Regions from separate parts of the Methylotenera sp. 1P/1 genome, predicted to be linked through region 2. Evidence: predicted binding sites of a transcription regulator. Region 2 holds the regulator's gene; each other region holds the start of a gene.
The links. The regulator sigma-54, encoded in region 2, starts transcription at its own class of promoters, with help from an activator protein. The targets are predictions, from matches to a motif close to TGGCACNNTTCCTGCT.
Positions count from the first base shown of each region.

Region 1: a site for sigma-54 is predicted at 6,568-6,583, ahead of A3Q3_RS0103940 (ammonium transporter). Genes of this name have one in related genera too.
Region 3: a site for sigma-54 is predicted at 1,615-1,630, ahead of ppc (phosphoenolpyruvate carboxylase). Genes of this name have one in related genera too.
Region 4: a site for sigma-54 is predicted at 2,666-2,681, ahead of A3Q3_RS0101525 (DUF2126 domain-containing protein). Genes of this name have one in related genera too.

Region 1 covers NZ_ARWC01000001.1:836,035-843,988, forward strand. The annotation lists gene A3Q3_RS0103915 (IS30 family transposase) at 122-1,282, shown strand; gene A3Q3_RS0103920 (ABC transporter ATP-binding protein) at 1,361-3,184, opposite strand; gene ispF (2-C-methyl-D-erythritol 2,4-cyclodiphosphate synthase) at 3,214-3,699, opposite strand; gene ispD (2-C-methyl-D-erythritol 4-phosphate cytidylyltransferase) at 3,711-4,388, opposite strand; gene A3Q3_RS0103935 (PepSY domain-containing protein) at 4,527-5,051, opposite strand; gene A3Q3_RS0103940 (ammonium transporter) at 5,327-6,517, opposite strand; gene A3Q3_RS0103945 (hypothetical protein) at 6,691-7,362, opposite strand; gene A3Q3_RS0103950 (DUF3301 domain-containing protein) at 7,475-7,786, shown strand; gene gluQRS (tRNA glutamyl-Q(34) synthetase GluQRS) at 7,789-7,954, shown strand, end outside.
Region 2 covers NZ_ARWC01000001.1:2,171,171-2,179,124, reverse strand. The annotation lists gene A3Q3_RS0110475 (monovalent cation:proton antiporter family protein) at 1-172, opposite strand, end outside; gene A3Q3_RS0110470 (SIS domain-containing protein) at 358-1,365, shown strand; gene kdsC (3-deoxy-manno-octulosonate-8-phosphatase KdsC) at 1,365-1,895, shown strand; gene lptC (LPS export ABC transporter periplasmic protein LptC) at 1,908-2,630, shown strand; gene lptA (lipopolysaccharide transport periplasmic protein LptA) at 2,640-3,269, shown strand; gene lptB (LPS export ABC transporter ATP-binding protein) at 3,282-4,004, shown strand; gene A3Q3_RS0110445 (RNA polymerase factor sigma-54) at 4,019-5,563, shown strand; gene hpf (ribosome hibernation-promoting factor, HPF/YfiA family) at 5,736-6,080, shown strand; gene hprK (HPr(Ser) kinase/phosphatase) at 6,095-7,045, shown strand; gene rapZ (RNase adapter RapZ) at 7,046-7,909, shown strand; gene A3Q3_RS0110425 (PTS sugar transporter subunit IIA) at 7,937-7,954, shown strand, end outside.
Region 3 covers NZ_ARWC01000001.1:1,124,234-1,132,187, forward strand. The annotation lists gene lysS (lysine--tRNA ligase) at 1-1,404, opposite strand, end outside; gene ppc (phosphoenolpyruvate carboxylase) at 1,666-4,443, shown strand; one part of gene prfB (peptide chain release factor 2) at 4,456-5,478, opposite strand; one part of gene prfB (peptide chain release factor 2) at 5,480-5,560, opposite strand; partial or broken gene A3Q3_RS14515 (arsenate reductase) at 5,649-5,981, opposite strand; gene A3Q3_RS0105330 (PstS family phosphate ABC transporter substrate-binding protein) at 6,150-7,148, shown strand; gene A3Q3_RS0105335 (PstS family phosphate ABC transporter substrate-binding protein) at 7,331-7,954, shown strand, end outside.
Region 4 covers NZ_ARWC01000001.1:325,053-333,006, forward strand. The annotation lists gene A3Q3_RS0101505 (DUF1294 domain-containing protein) at 1-67, shown strand, start outside; gene mqo (malate dehydrogenase (quinone)) at 91-1,584, opposite strand; gene infA (translation initiation factor IF-1) at 1,706-1,966, opposite strand; gene A3Q3_RS0101520 (cold-shock protein) at 2,327-2,530, shown strand; gene A3Q3_RS0101525 (DUF2126 domain-containing protein) at 2,729-6,028, shown strand; gene A3Q3_RS0101530 (circularly permuted type 2 ATP-grasp protein) at 6,041-7,954, shown strand, end outside.

The DNA of each region.
Region 1 (7,954 bases), 1.3 Mb from region 2:
GATCAAGATGCTTCTTAGTTTTCATAATACTAGTACTAACTCAAAATGTCCGATTTGGGGTGTGAGTTCAACCGGTCGATGCAACACGTTATTCTTATACAAAAGAATGAGGTGTTGAAAAATGAAATACAGACCAAGAATTTATTATAGTGATGAGCAGAAAGCTATCATGTGGGATCGCTGGAAAAAAGGTGACTCGCTGCATGATATAGCCCGTTTATTTGACAGAAATCACTCTTCAGTAGGGCGTATATTATCTCTGACAGGTGGGATAAGACCGCCACAAAGAATACGTTCACATCTAGCTTTATCACTATCAGAGCGTGAAGAAATTTCCAGAGGTGTGGCAAGTCAAGAATCGTTTCGTTCGATTGCCCATCGGCTTGGACGCTCTCCATCTACCATTAGCCGTGAAATCAAGCGTAACGATGGTTATCAGCAATATCGGGCAACACAAGCTGATCAAGCTGCCTGGGATCGTGCTAAACGTCCAAAGCTTTGCAAACTATCAGGCAATCAAGAGTTAATAAAAACCATCACATGTAAGCTACAATCAAACTGGTCACCGCAACAAATTGCCGGTTGGTTGAAAAGAGAGTTTCCTACAGAAGAGCATAATCAAGTGTCACATGAAACCATCTATCGTAGCTTGTATGTTCAGACTCGTGGCGTATTGAAAAAGGAGTTAATTCAATACCTGAGGACGAAACGTATTATGCGTCGCTCCAAGCATTCGAGCTTGAAAGGCAATGGGCTTGGTCAGATTACCGATACAGTATCAATCAGTGAACGCCCAGCCTCCATAGAGGATAGAGCTATACCAGGGCATTGGGAAGGCGACTTGATAGCGGGGTCTAAAAACAGCTACATCGTGACATTGGTCGAGCGTCACTCACGATTCGTAATGTTAGGTAAGATTAAAGACCGAAAATCCGAAAGCGTTGTATCTGCTTTAATCAAGCAAGCAAAGAAACTCCCCAATGAGTTATACAAATCACTCACTTTGGATAGAGGTACGGAGTTTGCAGAACATCGCCGTTTTCAAGTGGAAACGAATATTGATGTGTACTTTTGCGACCCCAACAGTCCTTGGCAGCGTGGAAGCAACGAAAACACTAATCGCTTATTGAGGCAGTACTTTCCAAAAGGTACTGACTTATCGGTACACTCACAAGCTAAACTAAGCGCAGTGGCTAGACGGTTAAACGAAAGGCCTCGTAAAACATTAGATTACGAGACCCCAGCAGAAAGATTTAAAGCGTGTGTTGCGTCGACCGGTTGAACTCACAGGATTTTTGAGACATTCAGTAAATTTTAGTAACACCTCTCAATTGGGCCGAAGTCTGCCATTAATTTCAATCTAATCCAACAAAAACCCACCACTTTGGTGCGCCCATAATTTGGCGTATACACCATTGAGCGCTAGCAATTCAGTATGACTACCCTGCTCCACCACTTTGCCCGCATCTAACACTATTAGCCTATCCATGGCGGCAATGGTAGACAAACGGTGCGCAATAGCAACAACGGTCTTGTGGTCCATCAGTTGATCCAAATGGCTTTGAATGGCAAGCTCCACTTCCGAATCCAGTGCGCTGGTAGCTTCATCCAATAGCAATATCGGCGCATCTTTCAGCATCACCCGTGCAATTGCAATACGCTGGCGTTGGCCGCCGGATAGTTTCACGCCGCGCTCGCCCACATGTGCATCATAACCGGTGCGACCTTTGGCATCTCTTAGCGTCAAAATAAAATCATGTGCCTCGGCACGTTTGGCAGCCTCCATCATGTCATGCTCGTTAGCATCTGGGCGCCCATATAAAATATTATCGCGCACAGAGCGGTGCAATAGCGACGTATCTTGCGTGACCATCCCTACGTTGGCACGCAAGCTGTTTTGCGTCACCTGCTGAATGTTTTGACCATCAATCAAAATTTGTCCGGATTGAATATCATAAAAACGTAATAGCAGATTTACCAAGGTAGATTTGCCCGCGCCCGAACGACCAACCAACCCTACCCGCTCACCTGCATTGATACATAGATTAAATGCTTCCAGCAAGTATGGTTGGCTCTCATAGCCAAAGTGCACATCATCAAATACGATTTCACCGCGCTTTACATCGATGGTTTTGGCATTGGGTGCATCTTGCACTTTATGCATGGCTGAAAGTGTATTGATGCCATCCTGTACCGTCCCGATCTGCTCGTACAGTGAGGTCATCTCCCACATCACCCAATGGGAGATTCCATTCAAACGTAAACACATAGCGGTGATTGCAGCGACTGCGCCCATGCCTACTTTTCCTTGCGTCCACAGCCACAACGCCATACCGCCACAGCCGATAATCAGCAGCATGTTTAAGAAATGGTTAATGGTCTCCACACTACTGACCATTTGCATCTGTTTTTTTACCGTACTTAAAAACTCATCCATGGCGGATTTTGCATAGTTTGCTTCTCGCCCTGCATGTGAGAATAATTTGACGGTACTGATATTGGTGTACGCATCAGTAATGCGTCCGGTCATCAACGCGCGCGCATCGGCCTGCCGTTGTGAGACCTTAGCCAGACGTGGAATGAAATAAGTGAGCGCGCCTATATACAATGCCAGCCAAATCAAAAATGGCCACACAATCAGCAAGCTAAAGCCGCCTACTACCGTCACAATGGTGACAAAATAAATGACGACGTAGACCATAATATCGGAGACGATAAACCAAACGTCGCGCACTGCTAGTGCAGTCTGCATAACTTTGGCGGAAACGCGCCCGGCAAATTCGTCTTGGTAAAAACTCATGCTTTGGCCTAACATCAAACGATGGAAACTCCAACGCAAGCGCATGGGAAAGTTGCCCGCTAAGGTTTGATGCTTGAGTAAAGTCTGTATCCAGATCACCGCGGTACTAAATAACAAAATACCGGCTAATACTAACAAATCGTGCAAGTGCTGATGCCATAAATCTTTGGGGGCGATATGGCTTAACGTATCTACCACCTTACCCATCATGGCGAATAGCAATGCTTCAAACGCGCCAATCAAGGCGGTGAGCAACGTCATGCCCAAAATAAACGGCCGCATACCTTGCGTGCATGACCATACAAACGCCCAAAACTGCTTGGGCGGTGTACTGATGACCTGCTCAGGGAACGGGTTGACGAGATTTTCAAACCAACGAAACATATACTTACACTTAATTATTTGGGAATGGGTTATTTCAACGCGATCAAACACACGGCTTCTGCAGCAATCCCTTCACCACGGCCGGTAAAGCCTAACTTTTCTGTCGTGGTGGCTTTGATGTTGACTTGCTGGATAGCAATCGCACAATCCTCGGCAATATGTTGCTGCATTTGTGCCGTATGTTGGCTAAGCCTAGGCGCCTCACAAATCACTGTGGCATCAACATTGCCGACCACATAGCTATGACTATGCAACAAAGCCACAACATGCCTGAGCAGATTACGTGAATCAATGCCTTTGTAGCGCACATCACTAGGGGGAAAGTGTTTTCCGATGTCACCTAATGCTGCTGCTCCCAGCAACGCATCGCAGATCGCGTGCAATAAGACATCTGCATCAGAGTGGCCATCTAATCCACGCTCGTACGGAATATTCACGCCACCGATAATGCAGGGGCGACCCACCACTAAGGCATGCACGTCAAAACCGTGCCCAACTCTAAAAGGGATATTCATTTGGGTTATTTTCACTCAGTTATTAATGCATTAAGCACAGTGAGATCTTCGGGATAAGTGACTTTTAAATTCCGTAATGCGCCACGTACCAATTTAGGCTGTAGTCCAATCGATTCAATGGCTTGTGCTTCATCAGTAGGCACGCCATGAAAACTGGCTAAAGCATCTCTTAAAATTGCCAATTTAAACATTTGAGGTGTTTGTGCTTGCCAAAGTTGCTCGCGTGGGATAGTTTTTTGCGCACGTTGTGTCGCGTCAGCTAACTTCAAGGTATCCGCCAGAGGCAAAGCGAGTAACCCACCCACTTCATCGTCTCCCAAGCTCTCAATCAATAGGTTTAACATTGCTTGGTTGAGGCCAGGTCTTGCTGCATCGTGCACCAACACCCAATCCGTATCTTCAATTGACTTGATTGCATTTAAACCATTTAACACAGTCTCGGCCCGCGTTGTACCACCACATGTGTGTAAAGTCGTTTTTGAACCCAATGAGATGTCCAATGCTGCCCAATAACGATCATTGGGGCTTAGCAGCACATGTACTGACTGAATAGATGCAGATTGCTCAAAGGTATGAATCACATGCTGAATCAATGGCTTACCATTGAGCTTCAAGTATTGTTTTGGAACCTCTGCACCCATGCGAGCGCCGCTTCCCGCTGCAGGAATAATGGCATGAAATTTTGTCATGCCACATTTTAACATGCAGCCTAAGCAATAAGACTGGAATAACCAATCGTGTGACAATGTAATTGATACGTATTAAAAAAGGCGCTCTAGGCGCCTTTTTTAATTACTCACTAGAAATTACTCTAGGCCAACTTGCAATTACTCTTGGCCAATTTGATAGTTTTCATAGCTAACTTCAACAATTTTACCTGTTGTTGCGTCTACTTCTACTTTAATCTCCTCACCATCCGCTTCCAAAATATCAAACTCGTAAGAAGCTTTACCATCTGGCTCTAACTCATACTCTACTTCTACTACTTTGCCTGGATGTGCTGCCAATGCAGTGGCTTTCGCATCTGCTTCTGATACTTTAGCTAGAGCTGTGAATTTTGCATCATCCGCTTTTACTTCTTCTTCGATTTCAGTTATTTTGCCTGTTTTAGCATTGCACTCAATATCCCAGGCTTTACCGTCAGGTGTTTCAATATCAAACTCATACACGCCTGCTTTTTTCTCAGATTTGTATTCTACTTTGACAACTTTGCCATCATGTTTAGTCAGCGCTGCTTTTAAGCACTTACCTAAACTATCATAGCTTTTTGGGGTAAATGTCTCATGACCAGCGTTGGCAGTGGTAGCAAATGCAGCCGCCAATACTGCAGCACCGAGTGTTAAACGTAACATATTTCTCTCCTCTAGGATTTTACAAAAAACTTGCCTATATAGTATGAGACCAGCATTTAAAAGTTCAATAGGTAATTGATTCTTTTACATTTTTTTTACATATTTGGTTATATATAGCCAAAAAATAGAGCTAAAAATGTACTAAAAGCACCACCAACGTACATTATGTAAAAATTGTCTTACCTATGCCAACTTCATGAGGTCAACAAAAAAGCCCGCGATTGCGGGCTTTTTAGAAACAGATCAATGCATATTGCAATATATCTATACTGCAATTAATCCTCTGAGCGTGCAGGAATTTTATGGATACTTAAGTCTGCACCATCAAATTCAGCTTCCGCATCCATCCGAATGCCGACAAACTTTTTGAGTGACCCATACACAACAATCCCGCCAATCACTGCAACTGTGACACCTAGCAATGTGCCCGCCGCTTGCGAGGCAAAACTTACGCCGCCTAAGCCGCCCAATGCTTTGGCACCAAAAATACCAGCTGCCAAACCACCCCAAGCGCCACATAAACCGTGTAATGGCCACACACCGAGTACATCATCAATTTTGAGGCGATTTTGTGTTAGCGTAAATGCCCATACAAACAAGGCGCCAGCCACCAAGCCTGTGGCCAAAGCGCCCAACGGATGCATAATATCGGAGCCTGCGCACACCGCTACCAAGCCAGCTAATGGGCCATTGTGCACAAAACCCGGGTCATTCTTACCTAAAACCAATGCAGCCAATGTGCCGCCCACCAGTGCCATCAGCGAATTGACTGCAACCAAGCCGGAAATACCTTGTACCGCCTGCGCAGACATCACATTAAAGCCAAACCAGCCTACTGTTAAAATCCAAGCACCCAATGCTAAAAATGGAATGTTAGATGGCGGATACGCATGTAAGCGACCATCTTTGGCATAACGCCCAGTACGCGCGCCCAACAAAATCACTGCAGCCAGCGCAATCCAGCCACCCATGGCATGCACCACGACAGAGCCGGCAAAATCATGAAAATTGGCACCAAAGTTTGCTAATAGCCAATCTTGAATACCGTAATGCTTATTCCAAGCAATGCCTTCAAAGAAAGGATAGACAAAACCCACAACCAAGAAAGTGGCTGCAATTTGTGGGTTGAATTTAGCGCGTTCGGCAATCCCGCCAGAGACAATTGCAGGAATCGCTGCAGCGAATGTGAGCAAAAAGAAAAACTTCACTAAATCGTAACCATTTTTAGCTGCCAATACCTCAGCGCCACTATAAAAGCTGACACCATACGCCACGCTATAGCCAATAAAAAAATAGGCAATGGTAGAAATAGAAAAATCTACCATGATCTTGACCAAGGCATTGACCTGGTTTTTACTACGTACGGTGCCTACCTCTAAAAATGCAAAGCCAGCATGCATGGCAAGCACCATAATGGCCCCTAATAACACAAATAATACGTCGTTGGCTGTCACCAATCCCTCCATGACTATCTCCTTAAATCGTTATATGGATTATTTTTATTTGCATGACAGAAAGCAAAATGCACGCCAAAAGGCAGTGTATTGATTTTTAAAGACTATTTATTACGGGGGTTTATAATTTGCACAAAAAAAGTGCTATGCACTGTGCATTGCACAAAATATGTGCATATATTTGATTACAAGATACTCACTTTACTGACTTTGAGCACATGGTCTCTAGCATCCGGATTGCCAGACCAGAAGTTATAGAACTCTCGCACGACGACCAAAAACAGTTGTCGCGTTTTCTTAAGCTCAAACAAAGGTGTCGTTGCATCTACCGCGATACGGTATGCGTTTTTTTCGGTCAATGGCGCATCGCGCAGGCGTACTATTAATATTTTGGCAAATTTGATACGGACATCAATCGTTTCAGCATCCGCCACCTCATCGGTGAGCGCTTTGAGGTAGGATTTAATGGCCCAGCTTTCTGCCGTGGAAAATTTTTCCTGGTCGATATTCTTCCATAAGTCAGCCAAAGAAACTTCAGCAGGCATCCAATCTACCGGGTGTAAATCAAACCCGCCTTCTGAATTCAATTGGCTAATGGCTCTGATATCTGCCATCCAGAAAGGATAAAACTCACGTGCAATCACGAGATTGGCTGGCCAGTCTGCTGCTGCCTGCCCTTCCATCAGCTGTTCTAATGACTCTCGATAGACAGTGCCGGCAAGTTCTTTTCCTGCAAGATAAGGCGTCAATTGTGACAAGAATAGCTCTCGCTGAGAGATGCTTTTATCATCACCACCTTTACTTCTTAACAGCTTAAAATAAGCAGCTATTGCATCATCTTCGCGCGTTTTATTCATTTTTTGATGATAATTTGAGGATTGTTAGCTAATATAATTCAAGTGGGCAAATATTCAAATATATTCTTGCCGCTGTCTATACCCATATCAACATTATCATGCAGGGATTCTCTTGGAAATTGCTCTATTACTTATATTAATTGGCTGCGCCTGGTTTTGGCTAGATACCATTGCAAAGCGTGAGGCTGCGATTCAATATGGCCATACGTTAGCGCAACGGTTTCAACTACAACTACTAGACGAAACCGTCGCTTGCACCAAAATCAGCATCGCGCGTGATGCGCATGGCCATGCTCAATTTTTGCGCGTATATGCCTTTGAGCTCAACGCCAACGGTGCTGAGCGCATGCAATGCACGTTACAGCTGCTTGGCAAACACTTACATAGTTGGGATATTCCCCCATACCTGCAAACACTTCAATAACCATGTCGTCTTATGTGGGCCGCTTTGCCCCCTCTCCCACCGGGCCTTTGCATTTTGGTTCATTGGTAGCTGCGGTCGCTAGCTACTGCGATGCCAGAGCCAACCAAGGGCAATGGTTGGTGCGCATTGAAGACTTGGATAAACCAAGGGAAGTGAAAGGCGCAGCAC
Region 2 (7,954 bases):
CAAAGTGACGGCTAGACTCCGTATTCTGAATCAAACCAAAGGCAGATGGCCCCAGCAAGACGCCTACCAAAAAATAGGCCAGCATCGCAGGCAATCGCAACGCACGAAAGATACCAACGGCAAACACAGAGCCGATGAGTAATAGCAAGACGGTGGTAAGTGAGTTAAACATTGGCCTCTCTACATTCAATATGGTGTACTAGCAAATTTTGCTGGTACAACGCTTTCTTTTTATTTTTAGAAATTGCCTTGATTAAAACGCAAGCAAGGCAAAAAATGTGCCTACTTTTAAAATTTTACCCTGAATCTACGTTTTTTACTTTATTCAGAGCAGACTACCTTGTTATACTAACTTCTATGTCAACACCCAACCTACACATTCAGCCAGCCATCAGCGAGAAGTTACCTTCTTTAGCCTTGGCTAAAAAAGTGCTGCTGCTCGAGGCGAATGAAATTGAAATGCTTGCAGGGCGCCTAGATGCAGAGTTTGAGCGCGCTGTTAGCCTCATTCTACAATGCCATGGTCGTGTTGTGGTGAGCGGCATGGGAAAATCCGGGCACATCGGCCGAAAAATTGCGGCAACACTTGCCAGCACCGGCACACCCGCTTTTTTTATGCATCCGGCCGAGGCTAGCCATGGCGATTTAGGCATGATTACCGGTGAAGATGTGGTGATTACGCTCTCCAACTCTGGCGAAAGTGAAGAAATCCTCACCATTTTGCCCACCATCAAACGCTTAGGTGCCAAAATCATCAGCATTACCGGCACCGATACGTCTACGCTAGCCAAAGAATCTCATGTGCATTTAAGCGCAAAAGTATCTCAAGAGGCTTGCCCATTGGGCTTATCGCCTACGGCCAGCACCACAGCGGCATTGGCTTTGGGTGACGCCCTTGCGCTATGCGTATTAGATTTGCGTGAATTTACCGCAGAAGATTTTGCCCGCTCCCACCCTGGCGGTAATTTGGGTAGAAAACTACTCACCCGTGTAAAAGACGTGATGCGTACGGGCGATGCTATCCCCAGTGTAAAAGACAACGCCATGTTGACCGATGCGCTATTGGAAATCACCAAAAAAGGCCTAGGGTTTACTGCAATTACCAATGCGCAGCAACACCCTGTTGGCATATTTACCGATGGGGATTTGCGCCGTGCCTTCTGCAATAACGTGTCACCTAGCGATACCACCATCGCACAAGTCATGCACACGGCACCCAAAACCATCTACTTGGATCAGATGGCGGTTGAAGCAGTCGAGCTGATGGAAAATTTTAAAATCAATGCACTGATGGTCATAAATCGTCAGGGCGAACTAGTCGGCGCATTTAATATGCACGATTTACTCAAAGCGAAAGTTGTTTAATGAATCAAGACGTACTCCAACGTGCCAAGCAAATTAAATTGGTGATTTTTGATGTAGATGGCGTCATGACGGATGGCGGCCTGACCATTGGTGACGATGGCCTAGAATACAAAACATTCAACTCCCAAGATGGCTTGGGCATGAAACTGCTCAAAAACAGCGGCGTGCAAATGGCCATCATTACCGGGCGCACTTCTAAAGTGGTGACACAGCGCGCAGAAAGCACGGGCGTTGCACATTTCTACCAAGGGGTAGAAGACAAATTAGTGGCATTTAACGAGCTGATTGCCAAACTTAACTTACGCCCAGAGGAAACTGCTTTTATGGGCGATGACGTTGTAGACATGCCGCCTATGTTGCGTTGTGGCCTCAGCATTACCGTCCCCGCCGCACCAAAATCAGTACAGGAACGCGCGCACTATGTCACCACAAAAGAAGGTGGTCGCGGCGCAGTGCGCGAAGTGTGTGAGTTGATTATGCAGGCCCAAAATACATTAGAGGCACAAATGGCGCCTTTTTTTCAATGCTAAAGCCACGGATTCATGTACAACCGCCATGCTATTTTGTTCCCTCTCACGCTTGCATTCATGCTAGCGGTGATTACGTTTTGGATTAACCAGACCGTGCAAGAACAAGGCCCGAGCATTGATGGCAGCAATCGACATGATCCTGACTATAAACTACATAACTTTGTTACAACGCAAACCGACGTTGGCGGTAAATTACGCTATGTATTGGCGGCGGCAGAGATGTCCCACTTTCCGGATGACGACACCACCGTGTTACAGCGCCCGCGTTTTACACAATTTGCCGTGAATAAGCCTTACACGCAAATTCAGGGCTTGCGCGGGTATGTCTCCAGTAACGGTGAAACTGTAGAGTTTGTAGACAATGTAAAAGTAGTGCGCCAAGCCACAGCAGACAAAGGCGAAATGCAACTCACTACAGAAAAATTAACCATAGAACCGGACAAGGATTTAGCCACCACGCAAAGTCCGGTCGTGATTACGCAGGCGCCTAAAACCAAAGTCACTGCAGTAGGCATGGTGTTTGATAAAAAAAACCAAACCATGACTTTACTGAATAAAGTACGCGTGCACTATGAACGGCCTGTGCCAAAAAACAACCCCTTGGCAAAGCCAAACCAAGCAGTTAAGCCAAACCAAGCAGTTAAGCCGAATATCGACAAACGTATTAACAGCAAAACGAATAGTAAAACCAGCACCGCACGTACCAAACCAGCGGGTGTGAATAAGAAACCGTAGGGAGATTCAATGTTGAAACGTATTTACACCAGCGCATATTTACTTGGCTTACTGTGCCTGCCTTTACAGGCTTGGTCAGAGGCGGCAGACCGCGATAAGCCCATTGAGTTGGAAGCGGATACAGTCACTGTGAATGATGCAAAAAAAACCAGCACCTATACCGGCAACGTGATTTTGACCCAAGGCACATTGATCATCCATGCCGATAAACTAGTGGTACGCGAAGACAAAGAGGGCTTTCAGCACAGCACATCCACCGGTAACCCCACCACGTTTAAACAAAAACGTGAGGGCAAAGATGAATACATGGAAGGCAGTGCGCAACGTATTGAGTACGATGGCCGTATGGACAAAGTACAGCTTTATACCAAAGCCTGGGTCAAGCGTGGCGAAGACATTGTGCATGGTGATTTTATTAGTTACGACGCCAATGCCGAATATGCAGAAGTGATTGGCGGGGTAAAATCCAACACCGAAGGCGGCAATACTGGGCGTGTTAAAGCCATTATTCAACCCAAAAACAAACAACCTGCGGCCACGGCCCCTGCAAAAAATAGCACGAACACAGTACCAGTGAATAACTTAAGACTCAACAAGACACTTCAGCTTGGGTTGCAACCTAAAGAAGAGAATCAATAGTATTGAGTATTTATGAGTGAATTAATCGTCGAAAATTTAAGAAAATCGTATAGCACGCGTACCGTAGTGCAAGATATTTCGTTAAACATCCAAAGCGGTGAAATCATCGGCTTACTTGGCCCCAATGGCGCCGGCAAAACCACCAGCTTTTATATGATGGTAGGATTAGTGCCGTTAGATGCTGGCCGGATTTTGCTGAACAACAAAGATTTAAGCCGCCTGCCTATCCATAGCCGTGCGCGCATGGGGCTGTCTTATTTGCCGCAAGAACCTTCTATTTTCAGAAAAATGACCGTCACTGAGAACATCATGGCGGTGCTAGAGCTGCAAGACCTAACCGAAGAAGAGCGCGAGGCACAATTAGAATCTCTATTGCAAGAACTGCACATTGTGCATATTCGCAACAGCATGGCCGTCAGCTTGTCTGGCGGTGAACGCAGACGTGTAGAAATTGCACGTTGCCTAGCCACCAACCCAAGCTTTATTTTGTTAGATGAACCATTTGCCGGGATTGACCCGATTGCGGTACTGGATATTCAGAAAATTATCCGCTTTTTAAGCAGTAAAAATATTGGCATTCTCATTACAGACCACAATGTGCGTGAGACTTTAGGCATTTGTGATCGTGCCTATATTGTGAACGATGGGACTGTATTTGCCTCAGGTAGCCCAGATGAAATTGTAAAAGATGAAGCCGTACGCGAAGTGTATTTAGGCCGGGACTTTAGACTTTAACCACTTTGAATGCTATGAAACAAAACTTACAACTCCGCATCTCTCAAAACTTAGCGCTCACCCCGCAGCTGCAACAATCCATCCGGTTATTGCAGCTGTCTACACTGGAGCTCAACCAAGAGCTAGAAACCATCTTACAAGACAACCCATTGTTGGAGTTAGTCGATGGTGATGACGATGGTGGCGGCAGTGCAGAAGCCCCCAGCGCTGATAACAGCCAGGCCTCTAGCGAAGCTTCTGAGCAAGAGCAAGATGCCAATGTATTTGATAACGCCACCACCTCTGAAATTAGCGCGCCTGCTGAGAGCACGGCTGAACGTGACGATGAGTTAGCGCCCACTTCAGAAGAGTTCTCAGCACCTGAGTTTGAAGATGAATTTGATGAGTACGGCAGCACCAGCAACTGGGATGAAGGTGGACGCCAAAACAATTCGGACGATGATGACGGCGACTTTACCAGACAAGACACCGTTAGCATCAGCCTGCGCGATCACCTTGTGGGTCAACTGAAATTAGTGCCGCTGTCTGAACGTGACCAAACGCTGGTCTCTATTATGATTGATTGTATCAATGATGATGGTTACTTTGAGCAGTCGCTAGATGAGCTGGCAGATAGCCTGCCGCTCGAGCTTGAAATTGATATGCTTGAGCTTGAAACGGTGCTCAAGCTGATTCAAAACTTGGATCCTATTGGCGTAGGTGCACGTAACTTGCAAGAGTGCCTGTATTTGCAACTCAATGCACTAGATGCAGACACGCCCTACCTGAAACAAGCCATCGCCATTATTCAAGACCATTTACCGGTATTGGCTAACAAAGATTTTGGCAAGCTGCGCAAACTACTGAGTTGCGATGAAGCTACCTTAAAAGGCGCGCAGACGCTTATCAAACAACAAAACCCAAAACCGGGTAGCCAATTTGTGACTTTGTCGCACGATCATTACATTCAACATGATGTGATTGTGAAGAAGATCAAAGGCATTTGGGTCGCCACACTGAATGATGGCGTTATTCCAAAATTACGTATTAACCAACTATATGCGGATATTTTAAAACGCAACCGCGAAAATTCCGGGCAATATTTACAGAGCCAAATGCAAGAAGCCAAATGGATGATTAAAAACATTCAGCAGCGCTTCTCTACTATTTTGCGCGTTTCGCAAGCTATTGTAGATAGACAACGCAACTTTTTTGAGCATGGTGATATTGCCATGCGCCCATTGGTGCTGCGCGAGATTGCTGAAGAGTTAGAATTGCATGAATCCACCATTTCACGCGTGACTACGCATAAGTATATGCTCACTCCACGTGGTGTATATGAGCTTAAATATTTCTTTGGTAGCTCGGTAGCGACTGATGTGGGCGGCACGTGTTCTGCCACTGCGATTCGTGCGTTGATTAAACAGATGGTGGCCGAAGAAAACCCCAGAAAACCGCTTTCCGACAATCAAATTACGGATACGCTGGCCAACCAAGGCATTGTGGTGGCACGCCGTACCATTGCCAAATATCGTGAATCGCTCAATATCCCGCCTGCAAATTTGAGGAAATCACTGTAGGGTCACGCTAACGATTTGATTTAGCGCAAGTTTCCCTCAACTAAATTCCCATACAGGAAATTTTCTTACCGAATAGTGCAATTGGATAGTTGCAAGCCAACGCCAAAGTAGTAAACTGAAATTGTTCCGAGATGCTTTTTCTTCTTGGAGCAATTTCAAAAAGGAGCAAGTCATGAATTTACAATTAACTGGGCATCACTTAGAAATTACACCTGCGTTACGTGAGTACGTGCAAAGTAAACTCACGCGAATCAGCAATCACTTCGATCATGTGATTGATGTAAAGGTTACGATGTCTGTAGAAAAGCTCGCCCAAAAGGTTGAGGCTACACTGCATGTACCAGGCAACGATCTACACGCTGCTTGTGCCGATGAGAATATGTATAGCGCCATTGATATGCTGACGGACAAACTGGACCGTCAAGTGGTAAAACACAAAGAGAAACATGGCGATCATCACAAAACCAATGGTGCTGTGAAACATCAGAATGTTGACCAACACCAGCTTCCTAATTAATCTTTCTTTAATCTATGGCTCAAATTAACGTTGACGAGCTATTCACACAAATCCGCCGCAAGCTCAAACTACAATGGGTAGCAGGGCTTGAAGGCGGCAATAAAATACTCACCTCCGGTACTGTTACCAAACCATCCCTAGCACTTGTTGGCCACTTAAATTTTGTGCACCCTAACCGGGTACAGGTATTAGGCTGTGCTGAGATGGACTATTTACACAATCTCAGCATAATTGCCATGCAACAGGCGGTCAGTAATTTATTTGCGACTGACCTTGCCGCCGTGATAGTGGCCAATGGCGAAAAAGCGCCAGAGGAATTATTAAAAGCGGCTGATCGCTCGCAAACTCCGCTGTTCACCTCCCCCCTGCCCAGCCCACAGTTGATGGAGTTGCTCGGCCACTATTTGGCCATTGCGACCGCAGAATCGACCAGCTTGCACGGCGTGTTTATGGAGGTGCAAGGCTTTGGTGTACTGATTAAAGGCAATGCTGCCATTGGTAAGAGCGAGTTAGCGCTCGAATTGATCTCGCGCGGGCATCGCTTAGTGGCCGATGACATTGTAGATTTTTATCGTATTTCCCCAGAGCGGGTAGAAGGTCGCTGCCCAGAACTGTTGCAAGACTTTTTAGAAGTACGCGGTTTAGGCATACTCAATATTCGGGCATTATTTGGCGATAATGCAGTCAAGCCTACCAAGCCCTTAGATTTGATGATTCAATTGGAATTGGCTGATACGCTTAACCCACTTGCGCTAGACCGCCTAAATGCTAAAACACAGTATGAGCGCGTATTGGAAGTAGATATCAGCAAAGTGGTGATTCCCATTGCGGCAGGCCGCAACATTGCGGTTTTGGTGGAGGTAGCCGTGCGCAATCACATGCTATTATTACGCGGTATTAATGCAACGCAGCAATTTACCAAGCGTCAAAAGCAAATCATGCTAAAAGAAAGCAAGAAATCATAAATGCAACTGATTATTGTCACTGGGCTATCTGGCTCCGGCAAAACCATCGCTTTGCGCGTGCTCGAAGACAGCGGGTTTTATTGCATTGATAATTTACCTGCAACCTTGCTGCCACAAATCGCGCAACATTTAGATACTGACAGCCTGCGCAAAGCCAACAAGAAAGTGAAAGTGGCGATCAGCATTGATAGCCGCAGCGCCGCATTAAAAGCGTTACCCAACGCCATTACACAGTTGAAATCCGAGGGCATCGACGTCAGCGTCTTGTATTTAGACTCCACCTTAGAAAGCTTGGTAAAGCGCTTTTCTGAAACCAGACGCAAACACCCTCTCAGCAATGAAAAAGCAACGCTTGCAGAAAGCATTCTGGAAGAACGTGAGTTATTGGCGGGCCTCGCCAGTTTGGGTCACCATATCGACACCAGCAGCTTAAGTGCCAATGCGCTACGCAACCATATCCGTGATTGGATTGCCGAGCCCAACAGCGACATCAACAATAGTGTGGTGGTGCTGTTTGTTTCATTTGGGTTTAAGCACGGCATTCCGCTGGATGCGGATTTTGTGTTTGACGTACGCAGCTTACCCAATCCGCATTACGATCCGGAATTAAGACCACTGACCGGAAAAGATAAACCAATTCAGGCATTTCTTGAAAAAGAACGCATGGTGGTTGATATGTTAGGCGATATTCAGCAATATTTAGAAAAATGGCTACCTAGCTTTAATCAGGACAATCGCAGCTATCTCACGATTGGTATTGGTTGCACCGGTGGTCAGCATCGTTCGGTCTATTTTGTAGAGCAACTCAGCGCACACTTTAAGCAAGAGTACAAAGTCATCGTGCGCCATCGTGAGCTCAGTTAACGGAAATATTTTTTTGAAGGCTGCAACATGATTGGAATTTTGATT
Region 3 (7,954 bases), 1.0 Mb from region 2:
GTAATACATGGCTTCTGCATCTCCGGCTTCTTTTGCTTTCATCTGCGCATGGAAACGTGCTGCTTGGTCTTCTGCATCATTCAACTCGCTAAAGCCATTGGCCATTTCGCGCCCAGTAATAAATAGCTCAAAACGCTCGGTAATGTCTGGATTTTTATCTGAGGCTCTTGCCAGTGGCGATACTTCTACCGGGTAGTCAATAATATACGTCGGCTGCCACAATTGGCTTTCCGCGGTTGCTTCAAACAATGCTAATTGCAGCGCGCCCAAACCGGCATGGTCAAACGGTTTTGTACCGTGTTTTAATATTTCCGCACGTAAAAATGCTGTGTCATTTAATTGCTCTAGCGTGTATTGCGGTGCATATTTTTGAATTGCGCCGACGATGGTCAACCGCTCAAACGGCTTGCTTAAATCGACCTCTTTGCCGTCATAGCTTAATACCGCTGTACCGCGTGCCGCAATGGCCGCAGCGCGAATACATTGCTCGGTAAAGTCCATCAACCATTGATAGTCGGTATACGCTGCGTAAAACTCCATCATGGTGAATTCTGGATTATGGCGGACGCTTAAGCCTTCATTACGGAAGTTACGGTTGATTTCAAATACGCGCTCAAACCCACCCACCACTAAACGTTTTAAATACAACTCAGGCGCAATACGCATAAACATTTGCATGTCCAACGCGTTGTGATGCGTAATAAAAGGCTTAGCCGACGCGCCGCCAGGAATCGGATGCAACATCGGTGTTTCTACTTCTAAAAACTCGTTTTGAATCATAAAGTTGCGAATAGCAGACACCACTTTGCTACGCGCTTTAAATGTCTCACGCGTTTCTTCGCTGGTAATCAAATCCACATAGCGCTGGCGGTACTTGATTTCCTGATCTTGCAAGCCATGAAACTTCTCTGGTAGCGGACGCAAAGATTTAGTGAGCAGTTGAATCGCTGTCACGTGAATGGAAAGCTCGCCTGTTTTGGTCTTAAACAAACGACCAGTAGCCCCCATGATGTCGCCTAAATCCCAATGTTTAAAGCGCTCGTATAACTCCTCACCAACATCATCACGTGCTACATACAATTGAATACGACCGGTGGCATCTTGAATAGTAGCAAAGCTGGCTTTACCCATCACACGTTTGAGCATCATTCTGCCGGCGACAGTGGCTGGAATAGCTTGCGGGTCCAACGTTTCCTTATCAAAGCTATCGTACTGCGCATGCAACTGATTGGCTTTGTGTTGAGGCTTGAAATCATTGGGGAACACCGCTGTTTGGCTCGCCTGCGCTTCACTGCGCATGGTTTTTAATTTTTCGCGACGCTCGGCAATCACATGATTTTCATCTGCTAAATTGCTTTCAACTAGCGGCATTTTGTTTTCGTCAGAAGTTACTGGTTCACTCATGAAAGGGTCTCAACACTGTTTAGGTTAGCGCGTTAAACTTGGCGCAAATAAGCGCGTATTCTAACATTGATTGCTTTTTATTGCGTACGACCAATGCGACTTAGCCATGCGGCACTATAAATGTGCAATGTTGCTATTGCTGGGGCAAACCAATGGATTTTTCATGCCCATTAAATATGTAAATGATTGATTTATAGAATGTAAATTGATTGGTGCAGTTGTTGCTTAGTAATAAGCATTACGCTTATTCCGTGCAATGTTATGACTAACCTGTTCACAAAACAAAACCAGCAACTCAAAGAAAACATTCGCTATCTTGGGCGTGTACTCGGCCAAGTGATTATGCAGAAAGAAGGCGAAGATAAGTTTGATTTAATTGAGAACATTCGTAAGTCCGCAGTGAAGTTTCATCGTGAAAATGACCAGTACGCCTCGCTGCAATTAGAAAAATACCTGAAAGACCTGACGCCCGAGCAAACCATTTGCGTGGTGCGTGCATTTAGCTACTTTAAACATTTGGTGAATATTGCAGAGGATCTATACACCCAGCAACTGACTCGCCTGAATGAAGACAACCTAAGCCCGGGCATGTTGGCACATTCCGTGGATAAAATTACCCAACACCAACTCCCGTTTGACACCATTGATTCATTTTTTAAAGATGCGCTGGTTTCGCCAGTGTTAACGGCACACCCGACCGAGGTGCAACGTAAAAGCATTTTAGATATTGAGCACACATTGGCATTTTTGCTGGCCGAACGTGGCTCACTACTTTCAAAGAAAGAGTTAGAACGGAACCATTTATTGATAGAAGGCGCTATTTGCTCGCTCTGGCAAACTAGAATCCTGCGCTTTTCTAAACTCACTGTGGTCAACGAAATTGAGAATGCGCTGAGCTATTACGAGACCACTTTTCTCAAGGTGATTCCTGAAATTCTGCAAGATTTGGAACGTGAATTAAACACTCTCTACAAATCAGGTACCAATGCCAATTACACCTTGCCTAGCTTTCTCAACATGGGCAGCTGGATTGGCGGCGACCGTGACGGCAATCCTTTTGTCAATGGCACCACACTGCTACAAGCCATCCATTTACAAACGGCTGCTGTGTTTAAACACTACGTCAAAGAGTTTGATGCGCTGCGACGTGAGCTTGCCATTTCATCTCGCTTAATTAACATTGACGAGGCCGTACAGGCACTGGCCGTCCGTTCACGAGACCAATCACCGCATCGTCTGGATGAGCCTTACCGATTGGCGATCAATGGCATATTTGACAAACTATTGGTCACCGCTCAGCAGCTAGCACCGCAGGTAGAATTTAAGGACGTACCCACCAATGTTGCACCTTACCCAGATGCCGATGCACTATTGGCGGAGCTGGCGATACTGACGAACTCTCTGAAAGCCAACAAAGGCGAAAAGTTGGTCTATGCTCGTTTAGGCAAAATGACCAAAGCCATTGAAACTTTCGGCTTTCATTTAGCGACCATTGATATCCGCCAGTCTTCTGACGTGCATGAGGCCGTGATTAAAGAGTTGTTTCATAAAGCCGGCTATGACTTTAATTACGATGAGCTGACTGAAGACGAAAAAGTCAAAACACTGTTAGATGAGCTGAAGCAGCCACGCTTGCTGTTTTCAGCATTTCAACAATACTCAGAATTGGTGCACACCGAAATTGGTGTATTGAACCAAGCCCGCGAGATTCGCAAACGCTACGGTCAGCGCGCCATTCGCCAATACATTATTTCGCATACAGAAACACTTTCTGATTTACTAGAAGTAGCGCTGCTCCAAAAAGAGAGCGGCATGCTGCGTGGCATTTGGGGCTCACAAAAGATTCAAGTAGATTTAAATATTGTGCCGCTATTTGAAACCATTGCCGACTTGCGTCATGCACCACTCATCATGGGGCAATGGCTCAGTTTGCTGGGCATACGCCATGTATTGCGTTATCAAGGCAACGAACAAGAAATCATGCTGGGTTATTCTGACAGCAATAAAGACGGTGGCTTCTTAACTTCTAACTGGGAGCTCTACAAAGCTGAGATTTCCTTAGTCGAACTATTCAGCCAAGCCAAGATTAAGCTCCGTCTGTTCCATGGACGCGGCGGTACTGTTGGTCGCGGTGGCGGTCCAACTTATCAAGCCATCATGGCACAGCCACATGGCACGGTGGATGGGCAAATTCGACTGACCGAGCAAGGTGAAATCATTGCCAATAAATATGCAGACCCTAAGGTGGGCAGACAACATTTAGAAACCTTAATTGCCGCCACCATTGATGCGAGCTTGTTTCCGCTAGATGATTTAGAGGTACAGAAAAGGCGTGCGTTTGAGGGTGTGATGGAAGCGCTATCCACCACCGCCATGACCAGCTACCGCAGCCTAGTGTACGAAACCCCTGGTTTTGCCGACTATTTTTTTGCAGCAACACCGATTTCTGAAATTGCCGAGCTGAATCTGGGTAGCCGTCCTGCCGCGCGTAAATCTACCCGCAGAATTGAAGACTTACGCGCAATTCCATGGGGCTTCTCTTGGGGGCAATGTCGGTTACTATTACCGGGCTGGTTTGGCTTGGGCAGTGCTATTCACCAATACATTCATAGCGATGAATCTGGACAAGAAACGCGCATTCAAACGCTGAAAGAGATGTTGACCTATTGGCCGCTGTTTAAAACCCTGATTGCCAATGTAGACATGGTGCTGGCCAAAACTGATTTGGTGGTGGCCAGACATTACGCGCATCTGGTAGAGGATAAAGCATTACGTGAAAGTATTTTTAGCCGGATAGCACATGAATATCAGCTGACCACAGATGCGGTGAATTTGCTACAAGGTACCACTGAGCGCTTGAGTAGCAATCCCACCTTGGCTAACTCTATTCGCAACCGTCTGCCTTACTTAGATCCACTCAATCATCTACAGGTGGAATTGATTCAGCGCCATCGTCAAGGCGACACGGATGAGAAGCTCAAGCTCTCTATCCACCTCACCATTAATGGCATTGCAGCAGGCTTAAGAAATACAGGCTAAGACAGGTTAGTGTTATACGCCCTGCTTCAAACTCACTTGTATAAAGGGGTCTAGGTCGCCATCCAGTACGCCTTGCGTATTGCCAATCTCAACATTGGTTCGCAAATCTTTAATACGACCTTGGTCTAACACATAACTTCTAATTTGATGTCCCCAGCCGATGTCAGTTTTAGCGTCTTCCAGCGCCTGTTTCTCTTCGTTACGTTTGTTTAACTCCAAGTTATACAAAGCACCTTTCAGCATATTCATCGCCTCTTCGCGGTTGCGATGCTGTGAACGGTCATTCTGACATTGCACTACCGTGTTGGTCGGCAAATGCGTGATACGGACTGCAGAGTCTGTCTTATTGATGTGCTGGCCACCGGCACCACTGGCACGATAGGTATCAATGCGCAAATCGGCAGGGTTGATATCGATCTCGATCGAATCATCGACTTCTGGGAATATTTGCACGCTGGCAAAACTGGTATGGCGCTTGGCGTTTGAGTCAAATGGAGATTTACGCACTAAGCGATGCACACCATTTTCGGTACGCAAGGTGCCGTAAGCATAATCGCCAGAGACTTTAATAGATGCGCCTTTAATGCCTGCCACATCGCCCTCTGATTCTTCCAGCACTTCCACTTTAAAACCTTTGCGTTCGCAATAACGCAAATACATACGCAGTAACATCGCAGCCCAATCTTGCGCCTCGGTACCGCCGGAACCTGATTGAAACTCAATAAAGCAATTATTAGCATCCATGGGGCCAGAAAACATGCGGCGGAACTCCATCTCCGCAATACGTTGCTCCACTGCTAACGAGTCTGCATCTACGCTGAGCAGCGTCTCGTCATCATTTTCTTCACGCGCCATATCAAACAAATCGCGGCTATCCTGAATGCCTTGCTCCACGCTATTGAGCGTATTGACTACCAGCTCTAGCTCGCGCTTTTCTTTCCCTAGTTTTTGCGCTTTTTGCGCGTCATCCCAAACTTTCGGATCCTCTAATAAACCGTTGACCTCTTCTAGGCGCTGTGACTTTGTTTCAAAGTCAAAGATACCCCCGAAGGGCAAGGTTACGAGCGTTTAAATCATTTAAACGGTTGGCAATCTGATTGAGTTGTTCGGCTTCCATAGGTCTAGCAATTTAAGTAAAACCGCGATTATACAGGAAGCGCCGAATGCACGTTGTATGCGTGCTAAGTGCTATAGAGTTGGGTGCTTTAGGTTTGGATAACTTCGCCATATTCTTTGGTAAACGTGCCAATATTGGGATTTTCCAATATCGCCAATACCAACTAAGAAGGTCGACACAAGCGCGTGCCCTTGCTAGTGACGACTATCTGGCGGTTGATGAGAATAGGGCGTACCCTTCCCCTCAACAATTGTCTAGGGCTGATATTCATAGCAGCCAGTAAAGCGCACAGAGTCTCGCGGTCAGGCGGTGTTTTCAGATACTCAATCACTTCTGGCTCAACGCCACTGGCACGAATCATTCGCAACGTGTTTCGCGATGTGCCACACGCTGGATTATGGTAGATTTTTACAGTTTGCATAGTACGTATTGGGCTCAAAAAATATTCAAAATAGTCCCGCAAATATTGTCATATTGCTGTCACAAATATTTCATACACTCTCTCCAACTTACATTCGATTGAATCTGCTTTAGCAAGATCGAGCATAGTTAAACAAGATGTAATTCATTTTAATTCGGAGAGATTTTAATGCAAACACTGTTTGTTAAATCATTAAGCGTTGCTGCCTTAGTCACTGCAGCATTCAATATTCAACCTATTCAAGCCGCAGAAAAAATCATTAAAATTGACGGCTCAAGCACAGTTTATCCAATTACCGAAGCGGTAGCGGAAGACTATCAAAATGAAAAGAAAGTCAAAGTAACGGTCGGTATTTCTGGTACTGGCGGTGGCTTTAAAAAGTTTTGCCGTGGTGAAACCGATGTACAAAACGCATCACGCCCTATCTTGAAAAAAGAAATGGACGCGTGTAAAGAAGCGGGTATTCAATACATTGAACTACCTGTTGCTTACGATGGATTAACCGTGGTGATCAACAAAAACAATGATTTCGTTAAATCATTGAGCGTTGAAGAGTTGAAAAAAATGTGGGAACCGGCAGCACAAGGTAAAGTAAAAACTTGGAAACAAGTGAACGCAACTTTCCCAGATACGCCACTTAAATTATTTGGTGCAGGTTCAGATTCAGGTACATTTGACTACTTTACCGAAGCGATTGTAGGCAAAGCAAAATCTAGCCGTGGCGATTACACTGCATCAGAAGATGACAATGTATTGGTACAAGGCGTGAACAGCGACAAAGGCGGCTTAGGTTACTTTGGCTTTGCTTACTTTGAAGAAAACCAAGACAAGCTCAAAGCAGTGCCTATCGTAGCTAAAAAAGGCGCGCCAGCTGTGATGCCTTCTGTTGAAAGCGTAAAAGACGGTAGCTACCAACCACTTTCTCGCCCATTGTTTATTTACGTAAATGCCACTGCAGCTGCGTTTAAACCAGAAGTGAAAGCGTTTATTGACTTCTACCTACAAAACGCACCTACATTGGTAAAAGAAGTGCAATATATTCCGTTACCAGCCAATGAGTACGCAGCGGTGACCAAACACTGGAAATCACTCAAACCAGGTACGGGCTTTGATGGCACACCAGAAATCGGTGTAAAAATCGAAGACTTACTCGCACGGATTAAGTAATCGCGCTAGCTAGTACTACTTAAAAAACGACACTTCGGTGTCGTTTTTATTTTCCGTTCAATTGATCTCTGTCAAGATAGTTACTGACCAAACACCTGAATTATCATAAAATTGCGGCTGTAACATTTTGGTCATTGATGCATCAATGACCTACTCATTGTCTCTATTGTTAGGTTTAATCCATGACTTTTGTATACAAGCGTTTACCGTTCATCTCATTACTCACAATGACCGCATGCCTAGTCGCCTGCTCCCCTTCCAAAGACAACGCCGCTTCTGGAAACAACAAAAATGCCATCGTAAAGATTGATGGTTCCAGCACAGTGTTCCCAATCACCGAGGCCGTGTCAGAAGAGTTTCAAATTGAGACCAAGACCCATGTGACGGTCGGTATTTCTGGCACAGGCGGTGGCTTTAAAAAATTCTGCCGTGGTGAAACCGATGTACAAAACGCCTCTCGCCCTATTCTTGAAAAAGAGATGGCGGCCTGCAAAGCTGCTGGTATTGAATTTATTGAGTTGCCGATTGCATTTGACGCATTGACTGTGGTGGTGAATCCTAAAAATGATTTTATCAAAAGCATCACCGTGGCTGAGCTAAAAAAAATGTGGGCGCCGGAAGCACAACAAACCATTACCACTTGGCAACAGGTCAACCCAGCTTGGCCAGACACTGCGCTCAAGCTGTTTGGTGCAGGTTCGGATTCCGGCACTTTCGATTACTTTACCGAAGCGATTGTGGGTAAAGCAAAATCCAGCCGTGGTGATTTCACTGCATCAGAAGATGACAATGTACTGGTACAAGGC
Region 4 (7,954 bases), 1.8 Mb from region 2:
CAGGCTGATCTTTTGGGTAACAGTGGGTATCAACCTATTTGTGCTTGGGTGGTTAGTCACACGCTAGCAAAAGTAGCGTGTATATGGCGATTACATCAAACCTAACGTTTGATGCGTATGTTGTCTTACCCGTTTCAGTAACTCTGCATTGTCAACCAGCGATTCACCGTAAGATGGAATAGCAGCTTTCAGCTTGTGTTGCCAATCTGCTTCTGCAACGCGGTCTTTAAAACAGCGTTGGAGTACATCCAGCATAGCTTGTACGCTGACAGATGCACCGGGTGATGCACCGAGTAGGGCAGCAAGGGTGCCATCTTTAGCGGCAACAATCTCGGTACCAAACTCTAGCTTGCCCCATTTCTCTTCGCTGTTTTTAATAATTTGCACACGTTGCCCGGCATTTTCCAAGGTCCAATCGCTAGCGTTCGCATCCGGTAGAAAATCACGTAAAGCGTTCATGCGCTGCGCATGGGTTTGCTTGGTTTCTTTAATCAAGTATTTGGTTAAATCCATATTGTGGCGGCCCACACTGATCATGGCTTTTAAGTTGTTCATCTTGAGCGATTTGGCTAAATCAAGCTTAGAGCCGCCTTTTAAAAACTTGGTAGTGAACCCTGCAAATGGCCCAAACAATAAGGCACGCTTGCCGTTGATAACACGGGTATCCAAATGTGGTACCGACATAGGTGGCGCGCCCACGGCAGCTTTGCCATACACTTTGGCGTAATGCTGTGCAATGACGGCTTCATTGTGGCAAATCAGCCATTGGCCGCTGACCGGAAACCCACCATAGCCTTTACTTTCGTCAATATTGGCTTTTTGCAGTAAGGGTAATGCACCGCCGCCCGCGCCTAAGAATACGAATTTCGCTTTAACAGTTTGTTTATGTTTTGTTTGCAAATCTTGCAAGTGCACATGCCAGGTATTGTCTTTGGCGCGATTTTTCACTTTGGTCAGGTTGCTGACTTTGGTTTGTTTGAGTAAGGTGAAGCTTGGGCTAGATTGCAGATATCTCACCATATAGCGTGTGAGTGCACCAAAATCAATATCGGCGCCATGTCCAATATAGCTGGCAGCCAGTGATTCGCCATGATGTCTATTGGCCATCATCAATGGCATCCATGCTTGCAGTTGTTCGGGTGTTTCTGAATATTGCATGTCTGCAAACAGATGATGTTGCTTGAGTTGGGCGACCCGTTGGCGTAAAAACGCAATATTCTTTTCACCCCAAACAAAGCTCAAGTGTGGTGTCTTGGTCATAAAGCGGTTGGGTGAGGGGAGTGCGCCTGTTTCTACCAAGTGTGCCCAATATTGCAGTGAAACCTCAAAGGCGGCATTGATATTGAGCGCGCGCTGAATGCCGATGCTGCCATCATCAGCTTGTGGCGTGTAGTTCAGCTCACAATACCCTGCGTGGCCAGTGCCTGCGTTATTCAGTGCATCAGAACTTTCTAAGGCGACATCGGCAAGCTGCTCTACCATAGTGATGGTTAAGCTTGGGTCAAGCGCATGAAAGAGTGTGCCTAAAGTTGCACTCATGATGCCACCACCTACCAACAATATATCTGTTTCTAAATGCGCCACGCGTTCTTTCCAAAGTTAAGAGTTAAGCAAAGCCTCTATTATAATAGTGAGTTATACGCTTTAAAAATAAAAAGCCAGCACGATGGCTGGCAAAAGGTTCTGCTAGGTTTGAACGCAGTTTTTAATATGAGCGTCGTTTTACCGGTGTAAAACTACCTTTGGATTCAATATGTCTAAAGGTAATGCGACCGTTATTGATATCGTAAGGCGATAGTTCTAGCGTGACTTTATCCCCGGCCAAAATGCGGATATGATTTTTCTTCATTTTTCCGCCGGTATACGCAATTAATTTATGTCCGTTTTCTAGTGTGACGCGATAACGTGAGTCGGGTAAAATTTCATCGACCACGCCGTTCATTTCAATCAGCTCTTCTTTAGCCATGTCTGCACTCCAATCTGTAATGAGACCCGTTTTACGCAACAATCTCAGAGGAGCTTGCAAGCAAATTGTAGTGTTTGTTGAGCACTACTTAGGGATATTATGTGAATATGTGCTATATGCACATTCAAAGTGGGCGAAGTATAGACCTGATGCCTCTATATAGCAAATTTGTTGCAATAAGACCATTAATGTGAAGATTATCGCAAAGAGTTAAAATAAAGCTTGACTCGGTTTTATATAGGGCGTACAAGGTGCATTAGGCGTTTTTAAATTTTAATTTGATGAGTCTTGATGACTCTTTTTTTTTGGAAAGTAAAAACTTTCAGGGTGCCTCCCTTTTTAAAGTAAGAAAGTAATATTATGGCAACAGGTATTGTAAAGTGGTTTAATGATGCAAAAGGTTTTGGTTTCATTACTCCTGACGCAGGCGGTGACGATTTATTCGCACATTTCTCAGCTATCGTTGATAGCGGCTACAAAAGTTTGAAAGAAAACGATCGCGTTAGTTTTGACGTGACAGATGGTCCAAAAGGTAAACAAGCTTCTAACATTCAAAAAGCTTAATTCACCTAGAATTCAAACTTGTGAATTCTAAACAATAGAATTCTTAAAAATGGCCCTTATCGGGCCATTTTTTTTACCCATAAGGTTTGCTTGGGCTACACTGACAGTGGTGGTCGCTGTAGTGAATATGCGCTTTGGCATGGTTCCTGCATTGCTATTCATAAAACAATCTTTAAATTAAGCTGTTGAGGGAATGAAGTGGCAATTCGCGTCGCATTACATCATAAAACCAGTTATCAATTTGACCGGCTTGTTAGCCTCTCCCCCCACGAAGTTCGCTTAAAGCCAGCCGCACACGCACGTACGCCCATACTGTCTTATTCCATTACAGTAAATCCGTCGCAACATTTTGTGAATTGGCAGCAAGACCCTTACGGCAATTACATTGCACGGTACGTATTCCCCGAAAAGGTGCGTGCGCTCGATTTTACGGTCGATTTAGTGGCAGACATGACCGTGATTAATCCATTTGATTTCTTTGTAGAAAAGTACGCGGAGCATTTTCCATTTCACTATACAGAGCAACAGGCGTACGAACTTGGTGCATATTTAAAGCCAGAACCTACATCCATTTTACTAACAGAATGGATTACACAAGCTAAACGCGACATTGTGCAACCGGAGTTAGGCATTGCAAATTTCTTGGTGGCACTGAATCAACACTTGCAGCGTGACATTGGTTACTTGGTGCGCATGGAGCCAGGTGTGCAAACGCCAGAAGAAACCTTGACTAAGCGCACTGGCTCCTGCCGTGATAGTGCGTGGCTGCTGGTGCAGATTTTACGCAATTTAGGGTTGGCAGCACGTTTTGTGTCTGGGTACCTCATTCAACTCACTGCTGATATCAAAGCGTTAGATGGCCCCAGTGGTACTACCGTGGACTTTACAGACTTGCATGCTTGGGCCGAAGTGTATGTGCCTGGTGCAGGGTGGATAGGCCTAGATCCTACATCCGGCTTGATGGCGGGCGAGGGACATATTCCTTTGGCGTGTACCGCGGTACCATCTTCTGCTGCGCCGGTAACAGGCTTCACCGATATTGCCGAAGTGACGTTTCAGCATGAAATGACGATTACCCGCATTCACGAAGACCCGCGTGTAACAAAGCCTTATAGCGAGGATGATTGGGCAAAGATCGATCGGCTTGGCAAAAAAGTAGATACTGACCTTAAAAAGCAAGATGTAAGGCTAACGCAGGGCGGTGAGCCTACGTTCGTGTCTATTGATGATATGGATGGCCCAGAGTGGAATACGCTGGCACATGGTGAAAAGAAGCGCGAGTTGGCAGGTAAGCTTGCATTGAAGTTAAAAGCGCATTTTGCCAAAGGAGGTTTGCTACATTATGGGCAAGGCAAATGGTATCCAGGTGAACCGTTGCCACGCTGGGCCATTAATATGTATTGGCGTGTAGATGGCAAGCCTATTTGGCGTGATGCTAGTTTATTCTCCGAGGAAGGCGTAGCAGATGGCTACACCGCTAAAGAAGCAGAGCTCTTTGCGCGGCACTTGGCCATGGAGTTACATTTTCCACAGGCGTGCTTGATTCCCGCCTATGAAGATGTATTGTCGCAAATTAATTTTGAGCAAAACCTGCCCGAAAACATTGATCCGCTAGAAGCGAATTTGAAAGACAGTGAAGAGCGTCGTCGCTTAGCGCGATTGTTAGAAACTGATTTAGGTGCGGTGGTTGGTTTTGTCATGCCGATTAAGCCAGTTGACACTAAAAAGGCAGGGGAATGGCTCACCAGTAAATGGCCGCTCAAACGTGAGCATCTGTATTTGCTTAGTGGGGACTCTCCAATGGGTTTGCGCTTGCCGTTAAGCTCTTTGCCATGGAAGCTACCCAAGGAGATGGAAGCGGAGTTTCCGCTGGATACGTTTGTTGAGCTAGCGTCTTTGGCGGAATATGAGGCAAGCAGTCTTAAACCAACAGTCAGTGTTAAGCATCAATCTGCAAAGCCACTCCCCAAAGAAGTGATTCATACTGCACTTTGTGTGCAAGTACGTGCAGGCCGGTTGTATGTATTTATGCCACCAGTCACACGTTTGGAAGACTATTTGGCGTTGGCTACTGCAGTAGAGAATACAGCGGCCAAACTGAAATTGAAACTGTGGATTGAAGGCTATACGCCGCCACGTGATGCGCGTATCCAAGTATTAAGTGTGACGCCAGACCCCGGTGTCATTGAGGTGAATATTCATCCTTCTGCCAATTGGCAAGAGCTGGTGGATAAAATGACGGTGCTATACGAAGAGGCTAGGCTCGCGCGATTGGGCACCGAGAAATTTATGTTAGATGGCCGCCATACAGGTACAGGTGGCGGTAATCATGCCACATTGGGTGGCGTAACCGCTGCGGATAGCCCGATGTTAAGGCGCCCGGATGTACTCAAAAGCTTGATTACTTACTGGCAAAACCACCCAGCGCTGTCTTATTTATTCTCGGGTACTTTTATTGGTCCAACCAGCCAATCACCACGCGTAGATGAAGCCAGAGATGATAATTTATATGAGCTTTCCATTGCATTTCAGCAAATGGATAAGGTATTGCCAGACATGGCCGAAAGTGAAAAGCCTTGGCTAGTAGACCGTTTATTACGCAACTTATTGGTGGACTTAACCGGCAATACGCATCGCGCCGAATTTTCGATTGATAAACTCTATTCGCCTGATGGGCCCACTGGGCGCTTGGGTTTGGTTGAGTTTCGTGCATTTGAAATGCCACCGCATGCACGCATGAGCTTGCTGCAAAGCTTGTTGCTGCGTGCATTGGTAGCAAGGTTTTGGAAAGAACCTTATCAAGGTAAGTTGATTCACTGGGGCACAGAGCTGCATGATCGTTGGATGTTGCCGCACTTTGTTGCGCAAGATATGGCCGATGTCGTGGCGGATTTACGCGCATTTGGCTACAAGTTTGAAAAACACTGGTTTGATCCTTTTGTGGAGTTTAGATTTCCGCGCTATGGCACGGTGGCTTATCATGGTATTGAGCTGGAGCTACGGCAAGCCATTGAGCCTTGGAATGTGCTGGGCGAGGAAATGAGTGGTGGTGGTACCGCGCGTTATGTGGATTCGTCAGTAGAGCGTATGCAACTGCGTGTGCGTGGCATGACCGATGGTCGCCATATCGTCACCTGTAATGGTCGCCCGCTGCCGTTACAACCTACTGGCATTGCCGGGGAATTTGTGGCGGGTGTTCGCTTCCGTGCCTGGCGTCCGTGGTCAGCCCTGCATCCAACCATTGATGTACAAGCGCCACTGGTATTTGATTTGGTGGATACTTGGAGTGGTCGCGCAATTGGTGGTTGTACTTATCATGTATCGCATCCTGGTGGGCGTAATTATGCGAGTTTTCCAGTGAATGCAAATGAAGCAGAGGCAAGACGCTTTACTCGGTTTTGGGGGCATGGGCATACGCCGGGTAAAATGACAGTAGCGCAGGAGCCAAGGAATCCGCGTTTTCCATTTACACTAGACCTTAGATGGCAAGCCCATTAAACTGTTTGGGTTATGCAATCAATTCTTTATCAAATTCCGTGTCAGGTTGATCACTACAACGAGCTGTTAGACGCTAACGGCTTGCCGCATCCGCATTGGCAAGCACTGATAGAAACCTTGGCGAATGAGCCGGCATCACAGATGCGCCATCGCGTTGAGGCGATTCAGCGCCAAGTACGCGACAACGGCGTGACTTACAATGTATATGCGGATACCAATGGGCTACAACGCCCTTGGGATTTAGATGCGCTGCCGTTTATTTTACCGCATGAAGAATGGGCACACATTGCGGCTGCTGTTGCCCAACGTGCCACATTACTTAATCAGGTGTTATTAGATATTTACGGCGCACAACAGACCTTGAGCGAAGGTTTACTGCCTTCTGCCTTGGTGCATGGGCACGCAGGTTTTTTACGGCCCTGCCATGGCGTGCAGCATGAAGACAATATTGCCTTGCATTTATATGCAGTGGATATTGCGCGCGCGCCCAATGGCCAATGGTGGGTGGTGTCTGACCGTACGCAAGCACCTACTGGCGCTGGCTATGCGCTGGAAAATCGCACCATTATTTCTAGCGCGTTTCCGGATCTATTCCGTGATTTAAATATTCAGCGTTTAAGTGGCTTTTTTACCAGCATGCGCGACAGTCTATCGCACTGGGGGCGGCTGTGCGCGCAAAAGCAAAGCGTGGTGCACCCAGAAATTTTATCGCTGAGCGAAGGCGAGCAACCACTAATTGTCATACTGACGCCAGGCCCTTATAACGAAACCTACCATGAGCAATCCTATTTGGCTGGTTATCTGGGTTTTCCGCTGGTGCAGGGCAGTGATTTAACTGTACGTAATGGCATTGTCTGGCTTAAAACTATTTCTGGGCTGAAAGCTGTACACGTGATTTTACGGCGCTTGGATGATGATTTTTGTGATCCTTTGGAACTGAATGCTGACTCGCTACTTGGGGTGGCGGGGTTGGCACAAGCTACTAGGCAAGGCCACGTGGTGATTGCCAATTCCTTGGGCTCCAACATTTTACAATCCGGCGCATTGTTAGGGTTTTTGCCTAAGCTGTGTGAGCGCTTTCTGGGGGAATCGCTGAAGATGCCTTCCGTGGCGACTTGGTGGTGCGGGGAGCCCAGCGCATTGGAGACAGTGATTGCCAACCTGCATGAACTGGTCATTAAGCCTGCGTTTCCACAAATCAATCAGCATCCCATCTTTGGTGAAGATTTAACTGCCGAAGGGCTCGATGCCTTGATTGAGAAGTTGCGCGAAAATCCACAGAATTATATTGCACAAGAGCAGGTCAAGATCTCGCAAGCGCCTGCTTGGAGCGCACATCATAAGCCTAATCTAAACTCGTTGGCGATTGGCTTACGGGTGTATGCCTGTGCAACGCCCAATGGCTACGCGATTATGCCGGGTGGGCTGGCACGTATTGCCAGTGGCAAAGACGAGCGCGTGATTACCATGCAACGTGGCGGTACCAGCAAAGATACTTGGATTACATCTCCCACAGCAACCTATTACAGCAGTTTGTTGCGTCGCACTATGTCGAGCAGGGATTTGGTGCGTGGCAATACCTATCTTTCCAGCCGCATGGTGGAGAATCTGTTTTGGTTTGGCCGCTACACTATACGTAATGGGCACACCACACGGTTGATTCGCATTGCGATTCAATTCTTAATGGAGTTTTCTGGTGAGCATCGCCCCATTGAGTGGACGACGTTGCGTAGTGTGTGTATGTGGTACGGCTTGATTCCTGATGCAGATGTAGACAGTGATCAGGACACCTCCACAATTGAGCCGGATGACTTGAGCGATGAAGAGATTGAACGCCAGCTTATACACGCTGTGTTCTCAAGTAAAGACCATAGCTTGCAAAGCAGCATACAACAGTTTTTTCAACTGGCGTTTAATATACGTGAG